DNA from 3 places in the Microcoleus sp. FACHB-SPT15 genome. Region 2 is predicted to be linked to each of the others. Evidence: riboswitches for the same ligand, from Rfam matches in the RefSeq annotation. Region 2 holds a riboswitch; each other region holds the start of a gene.
The links. Region 2 has a riboswitch for cyclic di-AMP ahead of H6F98_RS13315 (universal stress protein). Riboswitches for the same ligand answer to the same signal wherever they lie in the genome.
Positions count from the first base shown of each region.

Region 1: linked by a shared signal. The riboswitch ahead of H6F98_RS20040 (hypothetical protein) and the one ahead of H6F98_RS13315 (universal stress protein) in region 2 are both predicted to bind cyclic di-AMP.
Region 3: linked by a shared signal. The riboswitch ahead of H6F98_RS25580 (hypothetical protein) and the one ahead of H6F98_RS13315 (universal stress protein) in region 2 are both predicted to bind cyclic di-AMP.

Region 1 covers NZ_JACJNU010000053.1:224,176-234,042, forward strand. Annotated here, with positions in the region: gene H6F98_RS20030 (VIT domain-containing protein) at 1-1,544, opposite strand, end outside; gene H6F98_RS20035 (alpha-amylase family glycosyl hydrolase) at 1,655-3,055, opposite strand; gene H6F98_RS20040 (hypothetical protein) at 3,435-3,656, opposite strand; cyclic di-AMP (ydaO/yuaA leader) riboswitch at 3,784-3,904, opposite strand; gene H6F98_RS20050 (hypothetical protein) at 3,979-4,173, shown strand; gene H6F98_RS20055 (ATP-dependent Clp protease ATP-binding subunit) at 4,652-7,135, opposite strand; gene H6F98_RS20060 (NAD(P)/FAD-dependent oxidoreductase) at 7,707-9,821, opposite strand.
Region 2 covers NZ_JACJNU010000038.1:100,087-109,953, forward strand. Annotated here, with positions in the region: gene H6F98_RS13300 (ABC transporter substrate-binding protein) at 1-531, shown strand, start outside; gene H6F98_RS13305 (ABC transporter ATP-binding protein) at 633-1,472, shown strand; cyclic di-AMP (ydaO/yuaA leader) riboswitch at 1,530-1,656, shown strand; gene H6F98_RS13315 (universal stress protein) at 1,793-2,518, shown strand; gene H6F98_RS13320 (chlorophyll a/b-binding protein) at 2,749-2,928, shown strand; gene H6F98_RS13325 (chlorophyll a/b-binding protein) at 2,992-3,171, shown strand; gene H6F98_RS13330 (chlorophyll a/b-binding protein) at 3,216-3,401, shown strand; gene H6F98_RS13335 (Uma2 family endonuclease) at 3,520-3,954, shown strand; gene H6F98_RS13340 (AAA family ATPase) at 3,967-6,990, opposite strand; gene H6F98_RS13345 (exonuclease SbcCD subunit D) at 6,977-8,146, opposite strand; gene H6F98_RS13350 (ATP-binding protein) at 8,158-9,867, opposite strand, start outside.
Region 3 covers NZ_JACJNU010000062.1:264,686-274,552, reverse strand. Annotated here, with positions in the region: gene H6F98_RS25615 (NAD(P)-dependent alcohol dehydrogenase) at 1-372, opposite strand, end outside; gene H6F98_RS25610 (helix-turn-helix transcriptional regulator) at 464-763, shown strand; gene atpD (F0F1 ATP synthase subunit beta) at 1,091-2,545, shown strand; gene atpC (ATP synthase F1 subunit epsilon) at 2,643-3,053, shown strand; gene H6F98_RS25595 (30S ribosomal protein PSRP-3) at 3,128-3,427, opposite strand; gene H6F98_RS25590 (TIGR01548 family HAD-type hydrolase) at 3,645-4,478, shown strand; gene H6F98_RS25585 (hypothetical protein) at 4,675-4,989, opposite strand; gene H6F98_RS25580 (hypothetical protein) at 5,039-5,353, opposite strand; cyclic di-AMP (ydaO/yuaA leader) riboswitch at 5,513-5,670, opposite strand; gene H6F98_RS25575 (hypothetical protein) at 5,956-6,174, opposite strand; cyclic di-AMP (ydaO/yuaA leader) riboswitch at 6,305-6,425, opposite strand; gene H6F98_RS25570 (TetR/AcrR family transcriptional regulator) at 6,530-7,126, opposite strand; gene H6F98_RS25565 (hypothetical protein) at 7,185-7,682, shown strand; gene H6F98_RS25560 (5-(carboxyamino)imidazole ribonucleotide synthase) at 7,718-8,974, opposite strand; gene H6F98_RS25555 (FkbM family methyltransferase) at 9,275-9,867, shown strand, end outside.

The DNA of each region.
Region 1 (9,867 bases), on a different contig from region 2:
AGCGTACCAACCGAATCGTCTTCTGGTAAAGGGGAAACTCGCCCAAACAAAACTAACGGTTCTTGGGTAAACAAGTCAGGAGGCGCAGAAGGATAAATTACTGCCTCCCCTGTACCTTCAAACGCAACTTGAATATTCGTCAGTACAGGATTATTGATTTGGCGGAAGAACTTCTCGGCAACATCCTCTATCGGTTCATTATGGCGGACAATTTGAGACGTTCCTCGACCAATCTCTGCAATGCGATTGAGCAAAAATCGGTTCGGTGAACTGCCGACACCAAAGCTATAAAGGCGATTTCCCGGTTGCAGCTTTTGTTGTACCTCGGCAAGAATTTCGTTGTCATTGCCAATGTAGCCATCTGTTAGCAGCACAATACTCCGCAAACGCCCTGCTGGTGCGGCAGGGAAATTCAGGACTGCACGAATGCCATTGAGTAAGTAGGTGCCCCCATTCGCTTGCAATTGATTGATGTAGTTAATTGCCTTAGTACGGTTCTGCGCTGTATTAGGCAAAGGGTGGGTCGATAACTGAGTCGTGGTATCAGAAAAATCAATAATCGTGAACGTGTCGTCAGGATTTAGCCCATTGATAAACCGACGCATCAATTCCTGAGATTTCAGTAAGGGGTCACCATGTTGAGAACCAGAAGTATCCATCAGGAACACGACATCCTTGGGTACAATCTCATTGCTGCGGTAGTCCAATGCCGGGATAAGATAAACCGCGAAGTGACCGCCTCGTTGATCTGACTGGCTAAGTACCGTTGCTTGAGTGTTGTCACTACTCACCTGATAACGCACAATCAGGTCTTTGTTGGGAATGGTGTCTTCCTTACCCAGTTTCACCCGCACAATTTGTCCATCCTGTTCAATTGTGAGTTGGTGGGAAGTGGAGCGAACATTACGAACTGGCACACCCGCATCAATCTCCACTGTCACACCGATGTCATGCCCAGAACGAGTTTCAGGAGGTATCACAGGCGGAGTGATGCGCGAAGCATCGGGAACTTGGTCAGTATCACCACTTTCATCAATCGGTGTACCAGGAATGAATCGGGGTCCAACAACCATCGGGAAGACAAATTCATAGTCGCCACCTGTGAATTTCAGGCTGTCGGTGTAGCGGATGGTAACGTCTATTGCTTCACCGGGTTTGATGTTCGCTAGCGATTGGGTGAAAATATTGTCTCGCTCTTGCTCTAAAAGCCCAGCCGTTCGCCCCTCTCGTCGCGCTTGTTCATAAATTTCTTTGGCTTCTTCCCGCTTTTTGATGTTGCCTTTGATAACACGCTCACCAATTTTAATTTCCATGTCATCCACTGCCGCTTCATCTGGCAACGGAAATACATAGATGGCTTCTAATGGTTCAGTGAAGGGATTTTCAAAGGTCTGCGTCACCTCTACTCGTGACAGATTTCCGGCAATTTTGCTAAGAACTTTCGTATGTTTCAGCGGGAAGACTAACTGTTTTTCGCCAGTTTTGACATATAAGCCTCCTAGCGACGGCTTGGAGTGTAACGGAGCATTAGCGGGCATAAGCATTTCCCCCAACAATTAGAATGCTAACCGTTGCCACGGTTCCAAGTGGCAGTTTCACCCATGTTAGCCTTGAACTTTAATCGCTTCTAGGAAAGTTGAAGAAGTATTAAATATCATTGGCATTTACTTGTAGAGGTTGGCACAAAAAAGAGTACATCTCTGGGGCTAACTTGAATGCCTCCCCTTTGTTTTGTCCCCCATCTTGTGATGTATTTTTGACCATCACCACCTTTACCAACTGCCATCGTAAAGTTATAGCGCAGTTCTTGGTAACAGCCAACTTCTAAACCTGGCATTTTTGCCGCCTTCACATCAAAAAATGTGCCAGCTTTATTGATGATTGCAAAACCCTTATCACCACGTTCAATAAAAAGCATATTGGGATTATCGGCACCTGGTGCGATTTCATTACCATTACGAAAGTATTGCGCCTCACCCATCATTTTATGGTGGAAGTAAACACCGGATTTGGTAATCGAATTCTGTACATCATCACGGTAGACAATCGGGAATCCTTCCTGACGAGCAAGGACAAAAGCATTGGCTAACATCGCATCTTCTTGGCTAGAAAATTTGAAGCCGATTTGATTGGTTGCTATGTCATGGTTTTGGGCAAACGTGACAGCTTTTGTTCCCGGTAGGGCTTTTCCCGAACTTGCTGGATTGATAAGCGATCGCAAATCACCGCCTAAACTAAAAGCCTCAATCATTGCACTCACTAGATGAAAGTCTGTTACTGAAAATACGCCTGTATATTCGTTGCTTTCTTCAAGTGTTTGTCCAATCACTTCACCATAAACGAATTTATCGGCTGGTACTACTGTCAGTACATCACGAAAGTAGTCAGGTTCAATATGCTTTGCGGCATCAAACCGGAAACCATCAGCACCAAGTGCCAAGAGTTTCTTCAGGTAATTTTTGGCTTCTTGTCGAACATGAGGCAAATTGGTATTCAAATCAGGAAGATTACAATTAATCCAACCTTGTGTAACGGAAGCGCGGTTACTGTAGTCGATGCAATTTTTGGGATGAAAATCCTGGGATGAGAAGCGAGGATACTTCAATGTTTTGACATATTCACCATAGTTCGCCATGTGATTGAGAACCACATCGACAATTATCTTCATCTTCCGACTATGGGCAGAATCAATGAGTGCTTTGAGGTCTTTTTCATTCCCTAAAGGGCTTTCAAGTACAGTATGGTCAATCGGTTGGTATCGCGCCCACCAATCGGATGCTGGATTACTCTTCTGAGGTGGCGAAACTTGGATGTAGGTAAAGCCTTGCTTTTGAAGCTCAGGAAGTTGTTTTTTGACCTCCCGTAGCCGCATATCAAACGCTTGATAAATTACGTCAGCACTAGAAACTTTTCCCTCATTGCCTCTAGAAGAACCATAAGGAGGAGTTTCATGTTCGGTAACTTCGCTCAACGGTGCTTGACAGGCAGACGTAACACAAAAAACAAGAATAAAAGCTATGCAGAATTTGAGGAGTAATTGAAACAGTCTGTGCATGAACAACCTTTCAAGTGAGTCAGGCAAGTAGCTATAGCAGAAGGCAGAGGGCAGAAGGGATGCATATTGACAACAAAAAACCTCGGTACTTACACCGAGGCTTTTGACTTATAGCTCTATGAGCCTATTTGTAGATTTTGCAAAAATATAGGCTGACACAGTACCAGTCGTTTCCCAATCTACCCAAACCAGGAGTAAAGCTATGACAATAGCTTGGCTAGTTGTGTTCAGCCTACTTATGCAAAGTAAACTCAGTCACTTTGCAGATACACCCAAAGTAAGCTTTGTTTTTTCTTACAACACCCTTAGACCAGGAGTAGTGCTTCTATGAAAAGAGACATACTCTTTTACCGAAAGAACAATTATAGCGTAATACAACCTAATTGCTCATTGCTTCTTTAGCGGTCTCAATGCGATCGCTTACCGAAGTCTTGGATCGAATTGATTGGTCGATGCAAAGTTTACCGTAATTCAAGGCTTCTTCAAGCGTGTAAAAGCAGAACGGCGCACTGTAAGAATGTCCTTCTGGGTCAATATAGTCAATAGCGATACCGTTTAATTCTTCGCTCGTGACTAGATTCCATTCCTTGTAACTCATCATTGCCCTAACCTCCATTAGTTTGTAGCGGTTTACGAGGTGGGTCAGGCAGCAGAATATCCCTGCAACTGATGTTACAGATATCTGCTTAGGAGACCCAAGGACTACGGCTTGTAAAAGCTTATGCCTATGGTGCTCCTCCCATTGCCGACGGAGTTAGCTGACGGGCTAAGACTGGAAGGTGTCTCTCTTGGTTACAAGATTAGCCCCACGATTTGGTTCCTCCGCTCTTTATCTGGCGTTCTGAAACGATTACGTTTGCCAGATAAAAATTAGGCTACCCACTGGAAAAAGAATAATTAAAATATAGGATAAGATTCGGCGTTTGTCAAGAACCCAAATCAGGGAAGACGCTAAACTTAATGCTTCCATGTATGGGCATGAAATAGGTGAGAAGCAAGCCGTAGACCGAAAACTCTTCCTTCTCCCCTACACCCCAACTATGCCACTTAAAATGCAACAACAAGACAGATTTATTGGGTGTTTAATCTATGCGATCGCTAAAAGAAGCAGCATTTAACGCAGTACCAATTCTTACTCTCATCCTGACAGTAGTAGCAGCCATCCCACCAAACACAGGCATTGTAGGAAGATATAGAATGCTCAGAATTTATTAGGGTTGCCACCTCATCTCTCCTATCCGCTGAAGGGTTACGTGATTCTTGGTTCAGTATCTGTTGCAGTTTGTCAGAAACACGCTCTAACCCATAGGTTTGTGCCACGATTAAAACCCTCTTAATGCTATTTAACTTAATTTTTCCTGGAATCTTCCTAGACAGAAGAGATTGTCTAAAAGCTACGGAAGTTGCCAGTCTCAAGGTTCAATTCCACATTAGCAAGTCTTGCCAATGATTTTCTCTGACTGCAATGTTTCTTTTCTGATTGAAATGTTTCTTTGAAATTGTCAAAAAAATCCGCTCTTGTATTAGCTACATAGCATCAAGAGCGGATGAGTTGAATTGTCTTTATTGCCTAACTAGCAGATAGAGGGGGTAATCTTAGCCAACAGCTTGAAGCAACAACTCTTGGCGCTTGCTAGGCAATACCTTCACTTGACCATCAGCATCAACATCAACCAATGCTGTGTCTCCATCGTTTACCTGACCAGAGAGCATTGCCTCAGCTAAGCTATCTTCCAGGAGGCGCATGATGGCGCGACGTAACGGTCTTGCACCGTAGTTGACATCATAACCTTGTTCCACCAAGTGGTCTTTAAACCGTTCAGTGACTTCCAGCGTGATTCCCTGCTCAAGTAAGCGTATTGAGATTTCACGGAGCATGATGTCAGAGATTTGCTTAACTTCATCTCTGGTTAGCTGACGGAAGACGATAATCTCGTCAAGGCGATTGAGAAACTCAGGGCGGAAGAATGATTTAAGGTTTTCATTCACCTGTTCACGGATACGGTTGTACCGTGCCTCATTTTCGTTGTCGGAGTAGTCAAAGCCGAAACCACTACCACCTTTTTCGATTGCCTTAGAACCGATATTAGAAGTCATGATGATCAACGTGTTCTTGAAGTCTACGGTGCGACCTTGAGCATCGGTTAAGCGACCGTCATCCAAAAGTTGCAGTAGCACGTTGAATACATCAGGATGGGCTTTTTCGATTTCGTCGAATAGCAGCACTGTGTAGGGCTTGCGTCGGACAGCCTCGGTGAGTTGACCGCCTTCGTCATACCCAACAAATCCTGGAGGCGAACCAATCAGCTTACTGACTGTGTGGCGTTCCATGAACTCGGACATATCGAACCTGATCATTGCCTCTTCTGAACCGAAGAAGTATGCCGCTAGGGATTTGGCGAGTTCCGTCTTACCGACTCCAGTCGGGCCAGAAAAGATAAAGCTAGCGATTGGGCGATTAGGACTCTTTAAGCCTACCCGCGCCCGACGAATCGCACGAGAGACAGCAGTAACAGCTTCCTCTTGACCAATCAGTCGCTGATGTAGGGTGTCTTCTATGTGCATCAGCAGTTCTGATTCGGATTCAGTCAGCTTGCTTACAGGCACTCCAGTCCAAGAGGCGACGATATGGGCGATATCTTCTTCGTCAACAATTGGCGTGAGGGAATTGTTTTGTTCCTCTGTGTTCTCAACAAGTACTTTGAGTTGAGCTTCAAGTTCCAATTCGCGATCGCGTAACTGTCCCGCTTTATCAAAATCCTGAGCTTTGACTGCCTCATCTTTCTCTTTCGTGCAGCAACGCAGTTCCTTCTTCAGTTCCTTGGTTGCAGGAGACGATTGGAAGTGCCTCAAATGAACACGGCTTCCAGCTTCATCAATCAAGTCAATTGCTTTATCAGGTAGGAAGCGATCTGAGATGTAACGGTCTGAGAGCTTCGCAGCCGCTTCTAGGGCATCATTAGAGATTTCAACCTTGTGGTACTGCTCGTAAGCGTCGCGCAGACCGTGCAGGATTTCAATGGTGTCATCCACCGAAGGTTCTCCGACCATTACTGGCTGGAAACGACGCTCTAGAGCCGCATCGCGCTCAATGTGCTTGCGGTATTCATCCAGCGTGGTCGCTCCTAAGCACTGCATTTCACCTCGTGCTAGAGCAGGCTTAAGAATATTTGCGGCATCCATACCGCCTTCCAGTGAACCTGCACCAACTAGGGTGTGGATTTCGTCAATGAACAAGATGATGTTCCCAGATTGACGCACTTCCGCCATGATTTGCTTAATGCGCTCTTCAAAATCACCCCGATAGCGAGTACCTGCCACTACTGAACCCATGTCCAGAGTAAATACCTGCTTATCTTCTAAAAGGTCAGGGACATTTTTGCTGACAATGCGTTGAGCTAAGCCCTCTGCGATCGCTGTTTTACCAACTCCTGGCTCCCCGATTAACACAGGGTTATTCTTGGTACGACGACCCAAAATCTGGATTACACGTTCAATTTCCTTAGCGCGACCGACAACTGGGTCAAGCTTCCCTTCTGCGGCAAGTTGCGTCAGATTGGTACCAAACTCATCCAAAGTGGCTTTAGCCCTTGAGGTACCGCCCATCATTGAAGGGTCTTGTCTAGTCGATGTGGAGGCGGCAGCTACTTCTCCTAATGCCCTAATGACTTGTGTGCGGACTTTCGCTAAGTCAACGTCAAGATTTTCAATTACTTTGGCAGCAACACCTTCTTTATCCTGAGTAATTGCCAACAACAGGTGTTCTGTACCAATATAGTCATGTCCAAGTTGACGAGCCTCTTTGAAGGCTTGCTCGAAAATACGTTTGGCTTTCGGGGTGAAGGGAAGTTCAGACTGAACATAGCGAGAGCCACGACCAATAGTTCTCTCAACTTCTTCCCGTGCGTTTTCTAGGTTAATGCCCAACTCAGCCAGCACAATCGCCGCAACACCCGTTCCTTCTTCAATCAACCCCAAGAGAATCTGCTCGGTTCCCACAAGATTGTGTCCCAGGCGACGTGCTTCTTCCTGAGCGAGCATGATGGCTTTGATGGCTCTATCTGTGAAATGTTCAAACATGGTGGGTTCACCTTACCGAGCGGTTTAATAAGTGGGTGAACTGAACATCACCCCTATATAAAGTTTTATGTACTTCGTAAATACAATGTATCCCTCTAAGGTGGACTTTGCTCAGTGGGCACAACCGTAATCCTTAGGAGTACTTGCCGTCTCTTCCGGAAGACGGACGTGCTTGGCTGCCCTATCTGTATCAGCCTTTATTGGGATGAAATAGAGCTACTTTGTTCGGGAGCATCCTAATTGTGCAAATACATTTTCTTGTGGGACAGGCTGGAAAGCCTGTCAAAGCTATAGGGCGGGCAGAATGCCCACCCCGCAATAAATAATTATTTCTGCGAAAATGGAATGTCACTAGCTTAGCGAAAAGTAATTGTTCGTTGGAAAAACCCGGATTGGGGGGCTTCCCCCCAAACCCCCCACTGGGGGACGGAGTGCCTCCCCCAGACCCCCTGCACAAATGGTGATCGGTGTGATGAATTTTCTTAAGTCAGTGCCATTCAGCTTAGGACAAGAGAGACAAGGAAGAATTTGAGCAAAAACTCGCTCCCCCTGCTTCCCCTACTTCCCCTGCCTATTGAGGACGGGGCAGTTCATTAAGCGTTTCACTGGTCACTTGAACTTCCTTAATCTTCACTCTTTCAGGACGACCTAAACCAGCAGTAATCGCATAGCTTTGAGCCAACAGTCTGAGCCAGAGAGCAGGATAACGATTTTCTACCCAAGGCTGTATACGCCGGATGAAACTAGGGAACCAACCTCTGAGTAACCAGCTAACTAAGGCGTAAGCTGTGAAATTGAAGTAACTGCCTAGCCAGCGAAAGATATCTTTTGAACCCGCCAGTTCCCAAATCCAAGGTAAGAGTGCAGGGTTTCTCCCTGCTGCCTTCAGTGCCAGTCTGTTGAAGGTGAACCAGTCGGCGCGGTCTTTGATGAAGTTGTCGGCAACAACTGGGGGTTCGTCTGCTAACAGCCCGAAGAAGGTGTTGAGCATTGAATTAAGCCGCTGAGGTGGCAGGTGGCGGCCTGTAGGCACCATCATGCCTTTGGAAAATAGCCAGGTGACTGAGACATTGCTTTGATAGGCGCGAATCTGATTCAAGTCTTGGGCACTAAGAAGGTTATGCCGTAGCGCAGTGTCCAAAAGGTTAGTAAGGCGGTAAAGATTGCGAATCAGGGAGCCAAAGCCCGTGAAAACCAGGGGAGACTGGAGTGAGGCAGCATCACCGACGGACACAAGGCGATCAAATGCAACAATGCGATCGCGACTTCCTACACTAAAATGTCCTGGAATGTAGCCAAACGTCGGCTTCTTCCACACCAGCTTTTCCATGTCACAGCGACGGTACTCTGGGAGAATCGTGAAAAAGTCTTCATACATCTCCAGCAGTGAGCCAGGATTCCTCGGATTCACCTGATGGTAATGAAATAAATAAATGGTGAGTTCTTCACCCGCACCGGGGAATAACTCCCAAATTAGCTGGCGCCCTCGTGAGACATCTCCATGGCTATAAAGAACATCGCCGTAATCAGAATCCCACACTCCCCGCTCAAACCCCTTCGCAACCACAGCCCCTACAGTTGGGCAAACACTATCAAAAGCACGACCACCATTCAATTGCCATGCGATCGGTGAAGCGGTTCCCATCGCATCAATTAACAGATGCCCCCTAGCTTGTCGATGCGCTTGAGTTGGTAGGTGTTGCAGTTCAACGACGACTTGATTGGGATGAATATCTGCCCGGATAAACTCTGTCTCATCCCAAATTTCTCCACCAGCCTTTTTAAGCTTTTCGCTACATAGCTGTAAAAGTTTCTCAGAATCCAATGCAATATTGAGTACTGTAGGCGTATGCAAAACAGCGGCTTTGAGATGAGGTGGATTGTTGCCATCAAAGAATTTATTAAAGCCATCAACGTATTCTCTAGCAATGAGGCTCTCAAACTCTGCGCTCGTAAATAAACCTAGCTCAATCAAGCTTTGGAACTCATCCCGTGAAATATTCCATTCCCGGTTCATCCGTCCAAAGGGTAGTCGCTCAATGAGCAACACTCGATAACCCAGTCGTGCCATAACAGCAGCATGGATGACTCCCAAAGCACCGCCGATATAGATTAAGTCGTAACTGGGATGTTCAGGTAAGTTCTCCCCATCTCCCGATTTACCCTTCTGAGAAAATATGACTTGCTTAGGCTTTTGGGGATTACGGACTCCCTCACGCCATTGCTTCTCCCACCAGTAGACGCGGTTGAGGTCATATTCCCCATTCGGCATTTTTTGAAAGAAATGGACAGTCTGAGGATAATACGGCGCTAAGGCTTCAAAGATTGATTGCTTGGATAAATCAACGGCTGGTGGTTCAGGATATTGGTAGGGAAATTGACGTCTCAGACTACGCTCAAGCTGTTGTAAGATTTGATGCTCACCTCTAATAGACTCAACAGCCCAGCGAAAGGCTTTAAGGTAGGTCGTTCGCTGCACTGACCAAACAAATACGGATATTTCCGGAATCGTTTCCGTCGCCGCTGTAGGATTTTGATTGCTGGAAGTTACACCCTCGAATTGCAAACGGATACCGTCACGAGTAATAATTTTCTTCCCACGCTCAGGCTGCCATTCCTGTTGTAACCAGGTGCAGACGGCATCTGTATCCGGGGTAGGTAATTCTACGTAGAAAAGTTCTTTCATCTTGGTGATCTCATCGGGTAGTCAATTACGAAAGAAGACGGAGGTC
Region 2 (9,867 bases):
CAGTATTGCAGTAACCCCAAAAATCGTCCTGAAGTCGCCAAATATATTACTAGTCCCTCCTTTACAGGTGCTAAACCGAAGAAGAAAGATGCCCCAATCGATAAATTCACGGCACCAGCAATTGTTGGGGAATACAACTACGGCGGTTTTGACGGGCAAAAGCGCATGGCTAATGACCCTTACAGCACCATTTTCTTCGATTTGCCTGATAAACTTGCCAACATCCCAGGCAACCATTCCACATTTCTTTGGCAATCACAAGCTATCTGGTTAATGACCCAGGCAACTCGTTGGGGACAAATCGATCAATTTCCCAAAGATGCCGAACAAAAGGCGCGTCAAGGTTGGAAAACTGACTTGTATCGAGAGATTGCTGAGGAAATGGGGATTGAATGTCCTAAGGAAGACTACAAAGTTGAACCTGCTGAATTCTTTATCGACAACAAAGCGTTTGACCCTAGCGATCCAGTCGGGTATCTCAACAGCTTTGAAATTAGAGCCAATGCTCCTAAATCGTTCTTCATGTCTTAAATTCATCAAAGCTTTATACACGCTTTATACAAGCTTTTCAAAGGTCAGTGCTGAGTTTTGAATTAAGACCCTAAACCTTAAACTTCTTCGCGGAGCATTCTATGACAAAATCTACTTCTTTTTCTGACAAGACTAATTCTCGAACCGTTAATGGAGCAGGATTTCTCGAAATTGAAAATATTGTAAAGTCTTACCCCAATTCAGAGGGTGGGGAGCTGGTTGTTTTAGATAATGTCAATCTCACCATTGCTGATGATGAATATATCTCTCTAATCGGTCACTCTGGCTGCGGTAAATCAACGCTACTCAAGATGGTCGCTGGTTTGGAAAAGCCCACTTCCGGAATGGTACGGCTGGAGGGCAAAGAGGTTCGCAAGCCTGGTGCAGAGAGGATGATGGTGTTTCAGCACTATTCTCTCCTACCGTGGCTGACAGTTACAGAAAATGTCCGATTAGCGGTCGATGAAGTACTTAAAAATGCTTCTCCTGTTGAGAAAAAGCAGATTGTCAGCGAACATCTGGCAATGGTGAATTTAACCCAAGCGGCAAATAAATATCCGGATGAAATTTCTGGTGGGATGAAACAACGAGTAGGTATTGCGCGAGCGTTAGCAATTCGTCCTAAAATGTTGTTGATGGATGAACCGTTTGGGGCGCTTGATGCCTTAACTCGCGGTAAGTTGCAGCGACAGGTACTCGACATTTGGGAGAACAACCCGCAAGCTGTAATGATGGTGACTCATGATGTCGATGAAGCTCTGTATATGTCCGATCGCATTGTGATGATGACGAACGGACCGAATGCTAGAATCGGAGAGATTTTGGAGGTACCTTTTCCCCATCCACGCGATCGCCAAGCACTACGCGAATCAAAAGAGTATTTTGAATTGCGTAACCATGCCTTGAACTTCCTGGATCGATATTTCAACCAAGACGAGTAGCGTACAATCCCTTAACTTTATTTTTGAGTGGGCAGCCTAATTCAATCACAAGCTGACAGAATTTAGCTGTCAGCTTTCGGTTGGGAGCGGAGGAACCAATTTTTGGGGCTAATCTCCGGCATGAGAGAGGCATCTTCCAGTTTTAGCCCGTCAACAAACTCCGTCGGCGATGCTAGGAGTACCAAGACTATCGCTTTTGTAACAAAAAGCAATTGGAGTCTCCTTACAGATACCTCTATGTTCTGGGACACAACTGAGGTATCTGTTCTTGACCCACCTCTCACTTATCTATCGTTTTCTTCTAAGAGAGGTTAAAAACAGTGAACATCAAGCCAATGTTAGTGCGTCTTGAAGGCGCGATGGATCGCAATGATTTAATTGAACAAATGGTGTTGCTGCCTGAACCCGCTTCAGCGGCTGCCAAGTGGTCAAACTCTACAAAATCGGTAAATCTGGTTGTTGGCTACAATGCCTCTCCTAGCAGTCAAACGGCTTTGGACTTGACGATGTGGATTGCTCATCAAACTCGTTTGGTTACACAAAAGCAAGTCACGGTTCAAGTTGTCTACGTCGTTGATGAAAATCAAAAGAATCAGTATTCAGATGGCTTGAACACGGCTAGTGCTAGCGACTTGTCAAAACATCAGTCGCCATCAGAGTTGTTAAACATAAACACATCGTTAAAGAAGTCTAAGCTATCGGTTTTGACCGAAACCAAACCCCAAGCCTTAGCTACATCACCCAAGAAATCAGTAAAATCACGCCGTCCCAAATCCACCTCTTGCCAAGCAGATTCATTTGAGCAGGCTGATCGAATTTTGTGGCAAGCACGTTGTTTGGCAGAAGAATGGCGGGGTTCCTTCAAAGCGCATCTACGGTTTGGTGACGTGGCAAGTGAACTGAGAGAAGTTGTTGAATCAGAAGCGGCAACTCTACTGTTCTTGGGTTGTAATTCGGTTAGTCATCCGATCATTCAGCAACTAGGTACCCATTTCCCTTGTTCAGTACTGGGTATTCCCACTGGATTGAATTCGGACTTACGCTGACTACCAAAAGCAACTGTTACCTCCTCCGGCTAATCAGCCGTTGAAACAAATAGGCGATTTCTCTCGTGCCTCTGGCATCTATAAGGAACGAGGGACTTCATCCTGCTTTGCTTTCACAAATTTGGTAGCCTCTAACTTCAGGCAGAGAGCCTAATTTCAAAATTTGCGTTACATTACTTAATATAAGACGAAAAGAAACAACCAAGTCGTCAGGAAGCTGATCAGTAACCATGCAAAACGCACCAACACCGCCGATTACAGATCCAGCAGAGCGCAACGCTTGGAAATCAGGTTTCACACCCCAAGCGGAAAATTGGAACGGTCGCCTCGCCATGATTGGCTTTGTCGCCGCACTGCTGACCGAATTATTCACGAACCAAGGTGTTCTGCACTTCTGGGGTCTTCTATAAGCCCCAAGCATCCGTATCAAGAGCAATCCTTTCACATAGTAATCAATAAAAGGAATCAAACCAATGGCTAACGCACCAACACCACCAATTACCAATCCTGAAGATCGCAACGCTGTTAAGTTTGGCTTCAGCCCACAAGCAGAAATCTGGAACGGTCGCCTTGCAATGCTGGGATTCGTCATCGCTATTGGGATTGAGCTATTTTCAAACGAAGGCGTTCTGCACTTCTGGGGCTTGATGTAAGTCGAATAGAACTGACTAATTAATCAAGGTAAGGAAAGAAGCAAATGAGTAACGTACCAACACCAACACCACCCATTACCAATCCCGAAGAACGCAATGCTTGGGTAGGCGGATTTAGCCCACAAGCAGAGATTTGGAACGGACGGCTAGCAATGCTCGGATTTGTGATTGCGATCGCTATTGAATTCTTCTCTGGACAGGGTGTATTGCACTACTGGGGACTAATGTAATTTAAGCGCGTCTCGAATTTAGTAAAAACCTGGGGGTTGACTAAAGCCCTCAGGTTTTTCGCAAATCTATCGAAAGCTTTAGGAGAACTCCAACCGATTTATTGAAGGTTTTGTTGTCGTGCTGTGCGAAGAGTTGGGCTTGGAGATCAAACGAACTGGTTCGTTAACCTTAACGCGAGATGACTTAGAGCGTGGAGCTGAACCGGATAGCAGTTACTACATCCAGAATGAGCCTTTAGTTCGAGATAAAGAAAAGATCGATCTAGAATCTGACCCACCCCCTGACTTGGTATTAGAAGTGGAATACTCTAGGTCAAAGATAGATAAGCTTTCCCTCTATGCCGCAATGGGAATTCCCGAATTTTGGCGCTATGACGGGAGTGTGTTGCGAATTTACAAACTCGAATCAGGGCAGTATACAGAGTCCGGCTCCAGTCTTGCCTTTGCCCCTGTGCCAGTCAAAGAGATTCCCCGGTTTATCAAAGAGAGCCGAAAGGTTGGTGAACTGACCTCTACCCGGAATTTCCACAACTGGGTCAGGCAGCAGTTATAGATTGCATCCCTTCTAAAATGCCTCAACTACCAACCGCGAACCTTCTGGAGATTTGTGAACCTTAATCTGGGTGGGTAATTGCTCTGCCAAGGCTCGAATGTGGGTAATCACCCCAATCAGTCGATCTTGCTGTCCCAGCGATCGCAAAATCTGGGTAACGCTTTCAAGGGTTTCTGCATCCAGAGTTCCAAATCCTTCATCTAAAAACAGACTACCTAACTCAACACCCATTGACAGTTTTTCCGACAGTGCTAACGCCATCGATAGGGAAGTGGCAAAGGTTTCGCCCCCGGAGAGGGTTCGTACTCGCCGAATTTCGCCTCCGTTCCAATTATCCTCAACCCAGTATTCTCCGTCCTGAATTCTCAAGGCATAGCGAGAATCTGTTAACTCTTTGAGTCGTTCTGTGGCACAAGCAACTAACTCGGCTTGTAGATGCTCCAAGATGTAATCTTGAAATTCATCAGACTTGAGATTGCGTGATAGGGTGTGATAAGTCTGTTCCTGTGCAGCAAGTGTGGATTGCTGCTCTAAGAGTTGTTTGGCTTGCTGTTGCCTGTCTAGAGCTACATTCATCTCTGCTGATAGTTCTGCTCGTTGTGAACGTGCCAGGTCAACTTGTTCATCGGCATAACATTTGACTTGGCGGCGCTGCTCTAATAGTTCCTCGTCAGTTGTCCTGTCTCCAATTGAGCTGGTTACTTCTTTAATGCGGCTTGATAACGCAACTTTTTCGTTGTTGTAATGTGCGATCGCATTCTTCCACTTTTCCTGTTCGGCAGGAGTAACTTGAGCATCTAGGAAGCTCTCCTCAGAGAAGTTGACTGATTGCAACGCCTTTTCCCACTGAGCCTCAAGTTGTTGTCTTTTAGCACGGGTAGACTCAGCTGCAACTCTCGCTTGTTTATCGGCTTCTTCTGCTTGAGCCACACGCTTATCCGCAGCTTGATAAGATTCTTCTACGGCTTTTTGTTTACTTTCCAAGTCTTGCTTATCTCGCTTTAGTGCTTGGCGCAGTATTTCGTAGGGTTTACCTTCAGTTAGCTGGTGTAGCTTGGCTTGTACTTCCTTAAGGTTACGCTGACGATGTTCAACTTCTTGGCTGGTAGCTTGTACATCCTCTAATACGGCAGCATGGTTTTTCTGGACAAACTGTAAAGTCTGTTCCCACTTTTCTAGTTCATTCGCTGTCTTGGCTTGTGCAGCTAATGCCTCTTGATGTTGGGCATTACTCTCAATCAGTGTCTGATGTGCCTGCTTTAGCGCGGAAATTTCCCAGTTTTCGGTATCTAAAACAGCACTAATTTCAGCGTGGCATTGAATTAGTTCAGCCTCATGGCTTTCCCAATCCTGACGACACTCGGACTCCTGCTCCTGGAGTGTTTCTAGCTTCGTTTGTGCCTTTGTCAGTGCGGTAGAGGCTTGATGGTATGCCTGTTCTGCTGCTGTTGCCGATTCTTGCAATGGGGTGGTATCCACTTCAGCAGATTCTGACAGTGGGGGTAGCTGATGAGCTTCCGGGTAAACACCACCGCAAACTGAGCAGAGTTCTCCAGGTTGAAGTGAAGCACGCAAGGCAGCAGAATGATTGTGTCGAGTTGCAATCGTATTGGCTTGTTCGGCTTCTTTGAGTGCAGCTTTAGCTGCTTGGAAATTAGCATCAGCTTGTTGGCGCTGCGAGGTAGCCTTTTTAAAATCACTTTCAGCTTTTTGCCGCTCTTTGAGAGCTTTTTCCCATTTCTTCCGGGCTGTTTGGGTGGTTTTATTGATAGTTTCCCATTGAGTTAATGGGGAGACAACTTGGTTGAGTATCTCTAGGCGAGAGCCTCCAGGAGAGGACTTTGCCAGTTTTTCGTTAGTCTCAGTAAGCTGTGCGCGAGCGGCTTTTTCTTTTTTCTGAGCTGATTGTAATTCTTTTTCTGCGTCCGAACGCTGTTGCTCTTTTGACTTAAACGTTTTTGATGCCTGTGTCACCTCCTGCTCGTACTGTTGGCGCTGTTCCTCGTAAGCCTTAGCCGTTGTTAAGTTACGTTCGCGAATCTCTAGCTGTTCTCTTACTTCTGTTTGTTGAGATTTGAAAAGCTCGTATTTTTGATGCTGGGCTTCTAAATCGGCTTGAGCTTGAGTCAGTTTTTCAGCAGCGGCTTTTACGGCATTCTCTGCCTTGACTGCTTGATTCCGAGCATCTTGTAAGAGTATCCAATCTGATTGAAGAGTACTGGCAGATTGAGCTTCTTTTAACTTTTGCTGCAACGACGCAATTTTAGGAGCTTGAGCTTCTAGCGTCGCTAAATCTTCTTGCAATTCAGCTTGACGCTTGATTTGAGTCAATAGTCTTTCTTCATCATCAAGTAATTTTTGGGCAGTGGTAGCTGCTTGAGCCAATTGAGGAATTTCGTCTTCTAAAGCTTTCAATTGCTCTTGCTTTTCCTTGATTTCAGCTTCTGTTGGAGCTTGAAGACTCTCTAATTGTCCCTCCATCAACTTGCGTTGAGTATCTAACTGTTTGACACGCTCACTCGCTTCTTTCCGCATCCGCTCGAAGATTTCAAATCCAGCTAACTGGCGCAGAAGCTCTCGACGCTTTGGAGGGTTTCCTTTAAGAAACTCATCAAACTGTCCTTGAGGAAGGACAATAACGCGAGTAAAGGTATCGAAATCCATCATTAAGATGTCCTCTACTTTCACCGTGCGATCGCAGCGTTCCCACTTCCCATCTTGAAGTTTATCCAGCAGACACTTTGTAACTGGAGTACTGGGACGATACCGCCACGTTCTGAGTACTTTATACTCTGTCTGTTGCACAGAAAACTGAAATTCGACTTTTAACTCAGTAGCTCCTTGGCTCACCAGTTCGTCGATATTCGATTTTCGAGAAACTTTTCCGTAAAGCGCATAGGTAATAGCATCGAGTAAAGACGACTTTCCTGCTCCAGTTAGCCCCGTAATTGCGAATAAATCGAGGGTGGAAAAATCGAGACTCTGATGGGTGCGAAAACTGGTAAAGCCTTCTAAAGTCAGTCTAATGGGTCGCATCGCTCAATTCCTGATATAAGTTTTCAAATGCTTTTAAAACGGAAGAGTCGGGAGCTGTTCCTACGCGGTCACGCCAGTAGTTGCGGAACTCCTCAATCGCATCAAACTGATTAGTGCCTTGGGATTGTTGCCGCTTTTGGGCTTTAGCTTCCGGGTAGCGCGGTTCAATAATCAAGGCTTGAGGGCAGACTTTACGCACACTGTCGGCTAAACCAATTTTGGGGGTATTGAGTTCAACAATTACTTTCAAAAAACCTGGATGTTCTCGATTCGCTTCCAACGTTTCATCTAGGTTATTTTCATCACATTGGATAATCTTTAACGGTTTCTGGCAGGGAATTGATTTAAACTCAACTTTAGCGGGTCTTCCGGGTTCAACGGTCACTAAATTAAACCCCTTGTCCTCCCCCGCCTCTCCAAAGTCTACTTGAATTAACGAACCTGAATAATAAGTAGGAGCTGCGTTGGAAACCTGTTGAGGTTTGTGGATATGACCTAAGGCAATATACTGAGCTTCTGGGGGTAGGGTTTGCCCCGCCAGACTGTAGGTATCTCGCGTGTAATAATCCACTTCTGAGTAAGCTCTAAGAGCGCCATCCAGGGTGAGGTGTGCCATCACCACATTGACACTATCCTCTCGAAAGTTGCTAGCTAAGTTGTCAAATAGATAGGCAACTAACTGTTTGTAGTGCTGGCGTTGTTCTAAATCATCTTTGTCCCACAAATCTTCAGCCTTCAATAAACGCCGTTCTGAGGCAAAAGGCATCGCAGCTACTGACAATTTGCCGCTAGGCGTATCTAGCTGAATGACTCCCCCTTGATTGGCTTTTCGGGGTCTACCTAATGCATGAACTCCCACATGAGATAGAAGTCTGGATACACCATCAATACGAAAGGCTGAGTCGTGATTTCCAGCAATGACAACCGCTGGAATTTTGGCTTCTCGTAGCTGGCAGAAGAAGTTATAGGCAACTTTTTCAGCGTCAGCCGTCGGGCTAGGTACGTCGAAGATGTCACCTGCTACTAAGACAGCATCAACTTCTAAAGTTTTGGCTGACTCAAGTAATTCATTGAGTGCTGCTTCAATTTCTGGGGTACGATCAACCCCTTTTAGTCGTCTTCCTAAATGCCAGTCAGACGTATGAATTAGACGCATAATTTTTCCTGCTAAAAACGGTCAAGGTCATCTTCTATTTGGGCAATTTCTGCTTCCGTGCGGCTGGCTTCACTCTCACGAGTGGCATAGGCGGGGAAGGGGAAATTAATCAGTAGCGGTGCTGGAACTTCGGGCTGATGGACGAACATACTGCCGGATTTGAGGAGAAGCGATCGCTTTCGGCAAGCTCCAGTGAGAAAGTTGTATTCTGGACGTTCCGCTTCAGCAGAATCGAGTCTGCCAACAACCCGAATCGCCGCTTGTCCAACTACACGCCGCTCGACTTCTGAAGCGGTTTGTTGTGCGCCAATCAGAATAATGCCCAAAGAACGTCCGCGTTCGGCAATTTCCACCAGTAGACTTTTAATGGGACTACGACCTTCGCGAGGCGCATATTTGTTCAATTCATCTAAGACAATAAAGACAACTGGGTTTTGTCCTCGCTTTTCTTTTTCAGAGAACAGTTTTTGCAACAGCACACCCACCACAAACTTTTGGGCTTTTCCTCCCAGTTTGTTGATATCCACAACTGTAAGCCGGTGTGCGTCTGAAAGTGGGTCAAGCTGATATTTAGTCATTCGTTCTGGGGATAAATCTCCCCGAATCAAGTGACCTATTTCGTTGTTAATTCCCCACAGTCGGCGAATCAATGCTTCGGCAGTAGAAGCCGCGTTGCGCCCCAACCAGCTATTGTCAGGATTGTCTACCAGTTTGTCTTCTAGAAACTCGATTAAGTCTCTAAAGGTTTCGACTTCTTGCTTATCGAGAGCGCCAAAAGGCTCGACCTCCAAATGCACTCCAGGTTTGCGGTTTGCTTTTTTGTCTGCTCGATCGTTATCTTCAGCTAACCGTGCGAGTTTTTCCTCAACACCAGCAACCAAAAAGCCTAAGTTACCGCGTTCTAAGTCCTCTCCAGCAAAGAGAAAACTGAATAAGCGATCGCGACACAATTCCCGGATACTCCATAGGTATACTGAGATATTATCGGGACGCTGATCTAGATGGGGATCGACATCGTGAGAGCCTTTCCTGGGAGCTGCACAGAAGCGGACATCTTTAAACGCCTCGACTGGAACCCCCAAAGTCTGATAGCTGGTGTAATCTTCTGAACGAAGTTTGCTATTGGACTTATCAAGGAAAAATAAATCCTCACCTTTAACATTGAAAATCAGGGCTTTCGTATTCGCTCGTTGAGCGCCAAGGGCAGCAGAATTGAAGATGGAGTGGAGGAGAAACAAAGCATAGGAAGTCTTGGTTGCTACCCCCGATACACCTGAGATGTTGATATGAGCGCCCTTCTCGCCATTGATGAACTCATAGTTCAAGTAAGCTGGAAAACTGTTACGCATCGTGCCTGCTGGGATGCGTTTTTCCATGCCATCAAAGTGCAAGGCACGCTTCAAATCTTCATCCACAGCCAGATTTACGGAGTCTCCAGGCTGGGGAGGTAAATATTCCTCCGGTTCAATCCGGGTAACTTGGACATGAGCGGCATAAGATATGTTTGCAGGCAAACTGCCACTTTTGACCAGAAAAGTGTCGGTGTCAAATTGCGCTCCTTCATACATCGTGCGGACATAGTCCACCACACCATAAAAGCGGACAACACCTTCACCATCAGGTCGATGAGTCTGAACTTCCACCACATCATCCAGTCGCAAAACATGACCCGGTGAAACGGCAACCCAAAACTCTAAAGGCGTGGCTTCCAGGGTGCCGAG
Region 3 (9,867 bases), on a different contig from region 2:
GTCTTCGTGCAGTGTCACGTATTCCGCTAAAATGCCGTCAATTGCTCCTCCGAGCGCAGATTTCGACTTTTCTGCGGAAAACTCCCCCTCCAACCACGTTTGCATGAAAATCCCAGCAACGCGATCGCCTATCTTTACCCGTGTCACACCCTCCCCAACGGCGACAACTTCCCCAACACCATCGGACAAAGGGATGAGTGGCAAGCGCTGCTTCGAGTTGTAAGCTCCTTTTACAGTCAGCAAGTCGCGGTAATTTAACGATGCAGCACGCATTCTTAGCAGAACTTGTCTTGGCGTTGGCTGCGGTTCTTGGCGTTCAGTCAACGTCAACGCTTCCAAGCCTTGCTTATTTTGAATTTCCCAGACTCTCATCTGAACCTCCTAACCTTTATTCGATTGTTCGTAAATTTACGAACAATCGAAATATAAACGAGTTTGTGAGATAATGCAAGGCATGAGAAAAATGAGTTTCCCAGTCCGGGATGAAATCTCTTTAACTGGTGTGCTTTACGCTCTGAGTGACCCAATCCGGCTTCAAATCGTTAAAAGCCTAGCGACGAAAGGGGAAATAACTTGCTGCGCCTTTAACATTCCCATTGCAAAATCAACTCTGTCTCATCATTTCAAAGTGCTACGCGAGACAGGCGTTATCCGCACTCGGACGGAAGGGACACAAAGCTTTAACACGCTGCGACATGAGGATTTGGAAATTCGCTTTCCTGGGTTGCTTGATGCTGTGTTGCAAGCATCTGAGCCACTTTAGAGGTGTTAGGTTTAGGTGTTAGGTGGTAGGTTTTAGGGGAAAATCTAGCTCAAGACTTTGGAAGATTAGGACTTCGGGGAAATTCTAACTCCAAGACTCGCCGCTCACCCTACCACCTCACCACCTATTACCTGCCACCTTACCTAAGTTAAGTCTTCCCAATCTCTAGCCTCCAATCGCCGATCCCCACCCCTAACCCATAGTGCTTAATCAAGCTACCAGTAAGATTCAGAGTCCTTTCAATGGTAATCTTGAAGATAGCATTTCTAAATGTTAAGACTGTTTTCCAGTATCTGAAACATAGCTGATCACACTTATAGGCGCAGCATGGTCACCACTACAGAAAAGACAAACACTGGTCGTATCACCAGAATCATTGGTCCCGTTGTCGATATTGAGTTTCCTCGCGGTAAAATGCCGCAGATTTACAACGCCTTGAAAATCGAAGGCACAAATGAAGCAGGACAAGATGTTTCTGTGACCTGCGAAGTGCAGCAATTATTGGGCGACAACCAGGTACGAGCCGTTGCCATGAGTACCACGGACGGTCTAGTACGTGGGATGGAAGTCGTTGATACTGGTGCTGCCATTAGTGTGCCAGTAGGCACTGCTACCTTGGGTCGGATTTTCAACGTGCTGGGTGAACCTGTAGACAACAAAGGCCCCGTTAATGCCGAGGAAACTTCCCCAATTCACCGTTCTGCTCCGAAGCTGGTTGATCTAGAAACCAAGCCTTCTGTCTTTGAAACCGGGATTAAAGTGATCGACTTGCTGACACCCTATCGTCGCGGCGGCAAAATTGGTCTCTTTGGCGGTGCAGGTGTTGGTAAGACCGTAATCATGATGGAGCTGATCAACAACATTGCTACCAATCATGGTGGTGTGTCGGTGTTCGGCGGTGTGGGTGAGCGCACTCGCGAGGGAAATGACCTCTACAACGAAATGATCGAGTCAGGGGTTATCAACAAAGACAATCCCTCCGAATCCAAAATTGCGCTGGTTTATGGTCAGATGAACGAGCCACCTGGAGCCAGAATGCGGGTTGGTCTTTCTGCTCTAACGATGGCCGAGTACTTCCGGGATGTGAACAAACAGGACGTGCTACTGTTCATCGACAATATCTTCCGATTTGTGCAAGCAGGTTCGGAAGTATCGGCGCTACTCGGACGGATGCCTTCAGCGGTGGGATATCAGCCAACGTTGGGAACTGATATGGGGGATTTGCAAGAGCGGATTACCTCAACCAAGGAAGGCTCGATTACCTCGATTCAAGCTGTTTATGTACCTGCTGACGACTTAACCGACCCCGCACCTGCAACCACCTTTGCTCACTTGGATGGAACCACAGTGTTGTCTCGTGGCTTGGCAGCTAAAGGTATTTACCCTGCGGTTGACCCACTAGATTCAGCATCTACAATGTTGCAGCCTGCTATTGTTGGTGAAGAACATTACGGTACTGCTCGTGCTGTCCAGTCAACTCTACAGCGGTATAAAGAACTTCAGGACATCATCGCAATCTTAGGTCTGGATGAATTGTCTGAAGATGACCGTCTGATTGTGGCGCGGGCGCGGAAACTGGAGCGCTTCTTGTCGCAACCGTTCTTTGTAGCGGAAGTGTTTACGGGTTCTCCTGGGAAGTATGTGAAGCTGGAAGATACCCTAAAAGGCTTCGATATGATTCTGTCTGGGGAACTAGACCCTCTGCCGGAGCAAGCGTTCTACATGGTCGGCAGTATTGATGAAGCGGTCGCCAAAGCCGAGAAAATCAAGTCAGGCAGCTAATCAATCTGTCTTTACTTAAATGAGTAGAGTGGGCATTGTCTCACTCTACCAACAACAAACAACAAACAACAAACAACTAACAACAAACAACTAACTGATGACCTTAACTGTTCGTATAGTTGCTCCCGACAAAACAGTCTGGGATTCTGAGGCAGAGGAAGTTATTCTGCCTAGTACTACTGGTCAGTTGGGAATATTGACTGGTCATGCTCCTTTGTTATCGGCTTTGGATATTGGTGTCATGCGAGTTCGCCCTGGCAAAGACTGGGTTGCGATCGCGTTGATGGGTGGATTTGCCGAAGTCGAAAATGATGAAGTAACGATTCTTGTCAATGGTGCTGAACGAGGAGACACGATTGAACGTGAAGCCGCACGGGAAGCTTACACCCAAGCGCAGACTCGCCTCAATCAAGTCCAAAACAGCGACAATCGCCAAGAGAAGATTCAGGCGACTCAAGCCCTGAAAAGAGCACGCGCTCGCTTTCAAGCCTCTGGTGGGATGATTTGAACGTAAAAAACAAAAAGGCAAAAGGAAGAAAAATTTTCTCTCTTTTGCCTTTTGTATTTCACCTTTTACCTTGATTATGCACTGCCAGTAAAGGTAACTTCTGGAAACTTTGATTGAGCTTCAGACATTGGACGACGCCGACCTTCCTCTTGCCAGTAGTTAATCACTTCTGTGGCTTTGTTAAGTAGCTCAACGCGATCCGTTTCATCAATCCAGTGCTTTTTTTCCAGCTCGTCTTTTAGTTGATCCCACGCATCAGCACGAGGCCAGAAAAAGTAGGAAGTCAGCGGGCTAGTGCCTTTGCCTACTACTTGATCAACTGCTAGGGCAACGTTCTCATCCAACCAAAGAACTTTTAAAATAAATTTCGACAATCACACCTCCAAGGACACCCAAGCTTCCTTCGATTACATTACAACTCTTAATCTTAACCTACGGTTCAAGCAACTGAGAAATAATGTAGGGCAGATGTCAAAAGCCTTGGCGACAAGAGAGCAAAAAGCTTTAGCACTTGGCAAAATGTACAAGTTCGTTTGAGAACTATTCTCCTACTGCGTTTTCTAAAATATCAGCCGATTTGAGATTTGCAACGTGACGAATCCAACAGCAACAACACCTACTGCCAACTCAAGCGCGATCGTTGTTTTCGACATTGATGGTGTTGTGCGTGATGTGGGTGGTTCTTACCGACGTGCGCTCGCTGATACAGTAGAGCATTTCACGGGGGGCGCTTATCGACCATCCTCGATAGAAATTGATGACTTAAAAGCAGAGGGGATTTGGAACAACGATTGGGAAGGATCTCAGGAGCTAGTTTACCGCTACTTTGAAGCTCAGGGTCAGGAGCGATCGCAAATTGCTCTCGACTATGACACCCTTGTTGCCTTCTTTCAGTCTCGCTACCGAGGACCAAATCCGGAAAATTGGACAGGATATATCTGCACTGAACCACTGCTCTTACAGCCTCGCTACCTAGAGAACTTAACAGAGGCAGGAATCTTGTGGGGCTTTTTTAGCGGTGCGACACGAGGTTCAGCGACTTATGTATTAGAAAAACGCCTCGGTCTTCAGTCGCCAGTCCTCCTTGCAATGGAAGATGCTCCAGGTAAGCCTGACCCCACGGGTTTAGTCGCAACAATTGAGCAGATCAAACAGCGATATCCAGTTGTCGGTGAGATATCAGTTATCTACGTGGGGGACACCGTAGCAGATATGTACACCATTGAGAAAGCTAAAGCTTTATATCCTGAACGCCGTTGGATTGGTGTTGGTATCCTACCGCCTCACGTTCAGGAAACAGGAGAACGCCGCACTGCCTATGAGGAAATCCTCAAAGAAGCGGGTGCTGTTGTCGTTTTCAGCAATGTTGAACAGTTGAATGCTGACCAGATTCAGCGATTGGTCATTAACTCATCCCACGCCTAAAGGATATTGGATTTCGGGTTGGTTGTTATTAGTTGTTTATAAGCTGTTCAGCATTTAAATCACTTATTTAGATTCGCTGTCAAGATTCAGGCGTAAGGGTTTGGTGTTTTGCTAATACCCAGTTTAAATGCTTAACAGCTTATTTTTTTGTACAAACAACCAATGACTCAAATCAGCAGTTTAAAGGCTCTTTAGCTTAGGATAGTCCCCAAATCGCTTGATCAAGGGAACACTTATTCAAGTGATACTCTTCGTTGGAAATTGTCTGAGTGTCTAACAATCTCTTGTAATGGCTCAGTTCATGCTGATACTGCCACTCCCGATCTAAGTATCGCTTCCCAGCTTCTAGAGCCTCCGCAATACTGGCAAACAGGCCCCCTCCCAGTTGAATTTCTGGGCTATCTTGAGGACGAAGACATCTGTAGGTGTAACCGTTTGAGTGTTCGATTGGGCAAACAAAGAAGCTTCTGTAGCTCACCCCTTTGTTGTAAAGGTATTTCTTTTCAATCATGTCTGAATCTCCTAGTTTTCAGTGGACTTTTAGCCGTAATTTTCCTAAATTAGTTATTCGCTTGATGAATACGATGACCAATCCAGTCGGCGTTTTCTCGGAGGAGATGCAGAATACTCCCACGAATCAAAACATCAATGCGTAACCGCTGTTCCTTGGTGAGGAATAGGGAATTTGGTTTCTTCAGTTGTTTCTGTTCAATCTCCATAACCTTGCAGTCAGCAGGGATATGCTTAAGAACATGATTAACTAACTTTTGGCGTAATTCCTCAATCGAGAAGGCAGCTTGATAAGGGTGTTCTGGATAATCTGCCAAAACTTTGTCAATTTCTTGGATTACAAGATGCTTTTGAGTCAGGAACATGTGACTTTTTTACTTAACAGCAACTTTTCCTGCCTCAGACACCAGAGGTTCAGATTACTACAACCCTTTTCTCAGGCCGAGGCAGGTACAACGAAGCGAACAGATACCAGCCAAGGACACTGAAAGAGTTCACGCATATTAGTAGAAAATGCTGACTCTTCAGTCTCCTCTCAATGCCTACGAAGTTAGCTGACGGGCTAGGACTGAGAGATGTCCCTTTCTTCTTTGTCTCCTACTTTAAGAAGAGATAAGGTCAGAAATAAGCCCCAAGATTTGGTTCCTCCGCTCCAGCGATCGCATTACAGTTTAGTGAATGTTGTAAATGCAAGACTGGATTAGGCTGACTTACTGAATTTGGTTTTGCTATCTTAGCACCTTACCTGAGGGGAGAAAATCTTTCGTGAGATGTAAATTTCTCAAGAGTACAATGTTGCCCAAATTGACATTTAGGTAACAAGAACCTGTGTTTTATCACACTGACCTCGGTTTTAATGAAGTGCCTCTATCGCTGTCCTGATTATTCACTGACTTACTCACCTAGCTACATTTCCCCTAGAAGACACACGCCCTTCCTTAAGAAGCCCAGGACACCCAACGATTACTTAACCAATAGCTGAGTTTTGAACAGCCACAATTCCTTTGTTGCCAGATACCTTTGAGCGAATTGAACGATCAATGCACATTTTGCCGTAGCTTAATGCCTCATCAAGAGTATAAAAGCAGAACGGTTCACTGTAGACTTGTCCTGACGGGTCAACATAGTCAACTGCGATACGGTTCAGCTCTTTTTTGATGAGCAGACTCCATTCTTTATAAGTCATCGTCTTAGCCTTTGTTAATCTGTAGGGGTTTACAAGATGAGACAGGCAGGAGCATAAGACTGTAACTGAAAGTTACAGCCCTACACTTAGGAGACCCTTAAGACAACGGCTTAGATCAAGCTTGTGTCATAGGTACTCCTCCCAATGCCGACGGAGTTAGCTGACGGGCTAAGACTGGAAGGTGTCTCTCTCAAATTATGAGATTAGCCCCACGATTTGGTTCCTCCGCTCTAAGCTGGCTCTTACTCTACAACGATGGGTATGAGTACCAGACAAGATTAGGCTACCTAGTTCAATTAAATCAAACGTTAAAGGTTCCTGAATCTTTTTGTCAAGAGGTCAAGGCGTAAAATTTTTAGGAGCGATTAGAAGCCCCTCTCAGGAACAGACCTAACGCACGACGAACGTAGCCTTCCCACGATTCAGTAGTAGGTTGAAACATTAGTGCATAAAGCATAATCCCACTCATTACATCGAAGACTAGCCCAGGATCTAAATCTGCCTGAATTTCATGTCTCGCTTTTGCCCGTTCCAGCACAATAGCAAAGGCTTGTCGCCGAGGTTGTAGATACTTTGTCCTGTAAATTTCAGCAAACTGAGAGTTGCTTGATGCACTGCTGATAATCATTGCAACAGTCTGTCGCCCCAGAGAACTAAGCGTGGTGTGGGCAGCATTCTCGATTAACGCATCAATATCGCTCCAAAGATTACCAGTATCAGGAATTACAACATCTTGCCTTACACTCTCAATTGCATCAGCAACTAGTTCTTCTTTGCCGTTGTAGCGTCGATAGATGGTTGTCTTGCCCACGCCAGCGCGAGTTGCGATCGCATCAATACTCATCGCCTCAAAACCAACTTCCGCCAGCAATTCTAGGGTTGCTTGCAACATCGCTTGATGGGATTGAGTACTACGGGGTCTTCCCGGCAATTTTTTGGTGATATCACTCATGAGTGCTACCATTATTTACGAAACTGTTTCGTATTGAAATAGATCAGCCGATAAGACAATGTCCCGCCCTCACTACACGGACAAAAATAGCATTCAGACTCTTCGGGATGGGCTAGAGGAATACTATGCTCTAAATCCGAACGTCACCGATCCGAGAAAACTGCCTCCGGAGTTTGCAAAAATTTTGCTGGCGCATGATGTTTCACACGTTGTATACGGTTGTGATACAGGTATGTATGACGAACTCAAGATTCTCCCACTAACTTGGTGGACTAGCAACTACAAGTTTCGTGATCACCTACGCACAATCAAAGATCCAACTATCAGCCCTGCGATTCGTGTGATGTACGACGACTTGATAAAAGAGCATGGGGTGATCTGGTTATATGCCTCTATCTTCTTTGTATTGCCGCAACTGTTGCCAGAATTGATTTCAATGTGGTCAAAGTCACGTAAGCGGGAGTGCTTTGTGCCGTTTCTCGATTTTGAACCATTGCTTGATCGTTCACTTTTAGAGATTCGTCAAGAATTCGACCTTTTGCCTTTCCTAAAATAGGTTACTTTTGCTTGTGCCTTCTGCCGTTTGCCATATCAGCTGTACCAGAGGGATTCAATTTTTTTAGCAACGGCTTGTGCCTCAGTTACCTGTTGAGAGTCCAATCGAACGGTGACATGACCTAATTTGCGTCCGGGACGGGATTCAGTTTTCCCGTACCAATGTACAAAAGCCCCAGGCAGACTCGCTAACTCTTGCCGTTTGTCGAGGTAGTCACTCTGGGAGTGTTCATAACCTAAAAGATTTACCATGACGGCACCAGCACAATTCAGTGCAGGGCTTCCCAAGGGTAAACCTGTAACTGCCCGCAGTTGCTGTTCAAACTGAGACGTTTCACAAGCATCAAGGGTAAAGTGCCCGGAATTATGAGTGCGCGGCGACACTTCATTGACTAATACCTTGCCACTCGTAGTGAGAAAAAGTTCAATCCCAAAGACTCCGACAGCATCAAGACTGTTGAGAAGGGTTTGTGCGATCGCCTTAATCTCTTCTACAACACTTAAGCTAATCTCAGCCGGAACAATAACACGACGACAAACTTGTTCTTCCTGCTGAGTTTCTACCACCGGGTAAACCACCACATCCCCAGTAACAGAACGTGCAGCAATCACCGCTAACTCTCGTTCAAAAGGAATAAACTTCTCTAGGAGTACAGGCGCATATCCTAGCTTTTTCCAAATCTCCTGTAAGTCAGTGCTAGTTTTAGCAATGAACGTGCCTTGCCCATCATAGCCGTGGCGTCGCGCCTTGAGGACGAGCGGAAACTCTAACTCGCTTAGGTTCATTGGTGCAAGAGAGGATGCAGGAGACACTAATTCCTCATTGCCAACGTCTCCCGCAAGTGTCATAAACTCTGGCTGAGGTAAGCCAATATCTTCGAGGTAGCAGCGTTGATCATACTTATCCAAAAGCGGTGCTAAGGCTTCTAGGCGTGGGCGAAAGCAAACACCCTGCTGTGCCAACGGCATCAAAGCTGGCAGATTAATAAATTCGTTTTCAAACGTAATGACATCACAACGAGACGCAACTTCGCCAGTCGCAGCAGCATCATCAATTGGGGCAAAAATTGTGTCTGAAGCAATTGCCACTGCTGGATCTGTAGGATGGGGGGTTTGTATTATTAGTTCAATTCCCAAAGCCTTAGCTGCACCCGCCATCATCCAGGCAAGCTGCCCTCCACCAATCACACCCACACGCTTGATATTGCTAGGTGAACTTTCAGCGAGGCGGGTGGTTTGAATAGACTCTTGGTAAGATGGGGAGGCGTTAATCGGCGTGGATTTTGAAACCATAGTCTGTGTCTACCTTGTGCAAAGCGGCAATCTGCTACGCTCAATCATATTTACAATTATTAAACCTCAAATGAGAATTACATCTCTTTCGCTGTAGCCTGGGTTTTATTCAGCGATTTTGGCACACAGAATAAAAACTCCATGAACAGCATTTTTATAAGGGCTTATAGTCGATTATTACAAATAATTGTCAGGATATTTTGCAGATTAACAGGTAAGGGAGGAGGGAAATTTGCTAAGTTCCTCCCTAAAGACCAAAGATTTTTGATTCCTAATTATTGCGGCAATTTAAATTTTGAGGTGGATACAACCTATCCGATGGAATCCTCCGTTTGGTTAGCAGGAGTCTATGACGTTAAAACAACTAAATTTTTAAAAAAAGTTATCCATTCAGATGATGTAGTTCTTGATATTGGAGCGAATTGTGGTGCCCTCACCTTAGTCGCCGCTAGTTTAATCGATCAAGGAAAAATCTATGCCTTTGAACCAGCACCAGCAGTTCGTTCTAGGCTTCAAGGCAATGTAGAGCTAAATCCTAAACTCAAAGAGATTGTAACGGTTTTGCCCTATGGAGTTGGACGACAGCAATACAAAGGCTTTTATAACGAAGATCCAAATTATAGAGGCAACGGTTCTCTGCATGGACAACAGGGAATTGCTGTAGAAGTAGTTTCTCTAGATGAATGGGTCGCTCTTGAAAAACTAGACAAGATAGATTTGATTAAGATTGATGTTGAAGGAATGGAATATGATGTGCTACTAGGGGGTAAAGCTGTCCTAGAGAAATACCATCCGATTCTCTATTTTGAAACCCTTGAATTATTCTTTGAAACCGGTTCCCATAGCATTAAAACAACCTATGAATTCCTTTCTAGCTTAGGGTATAGGATTAT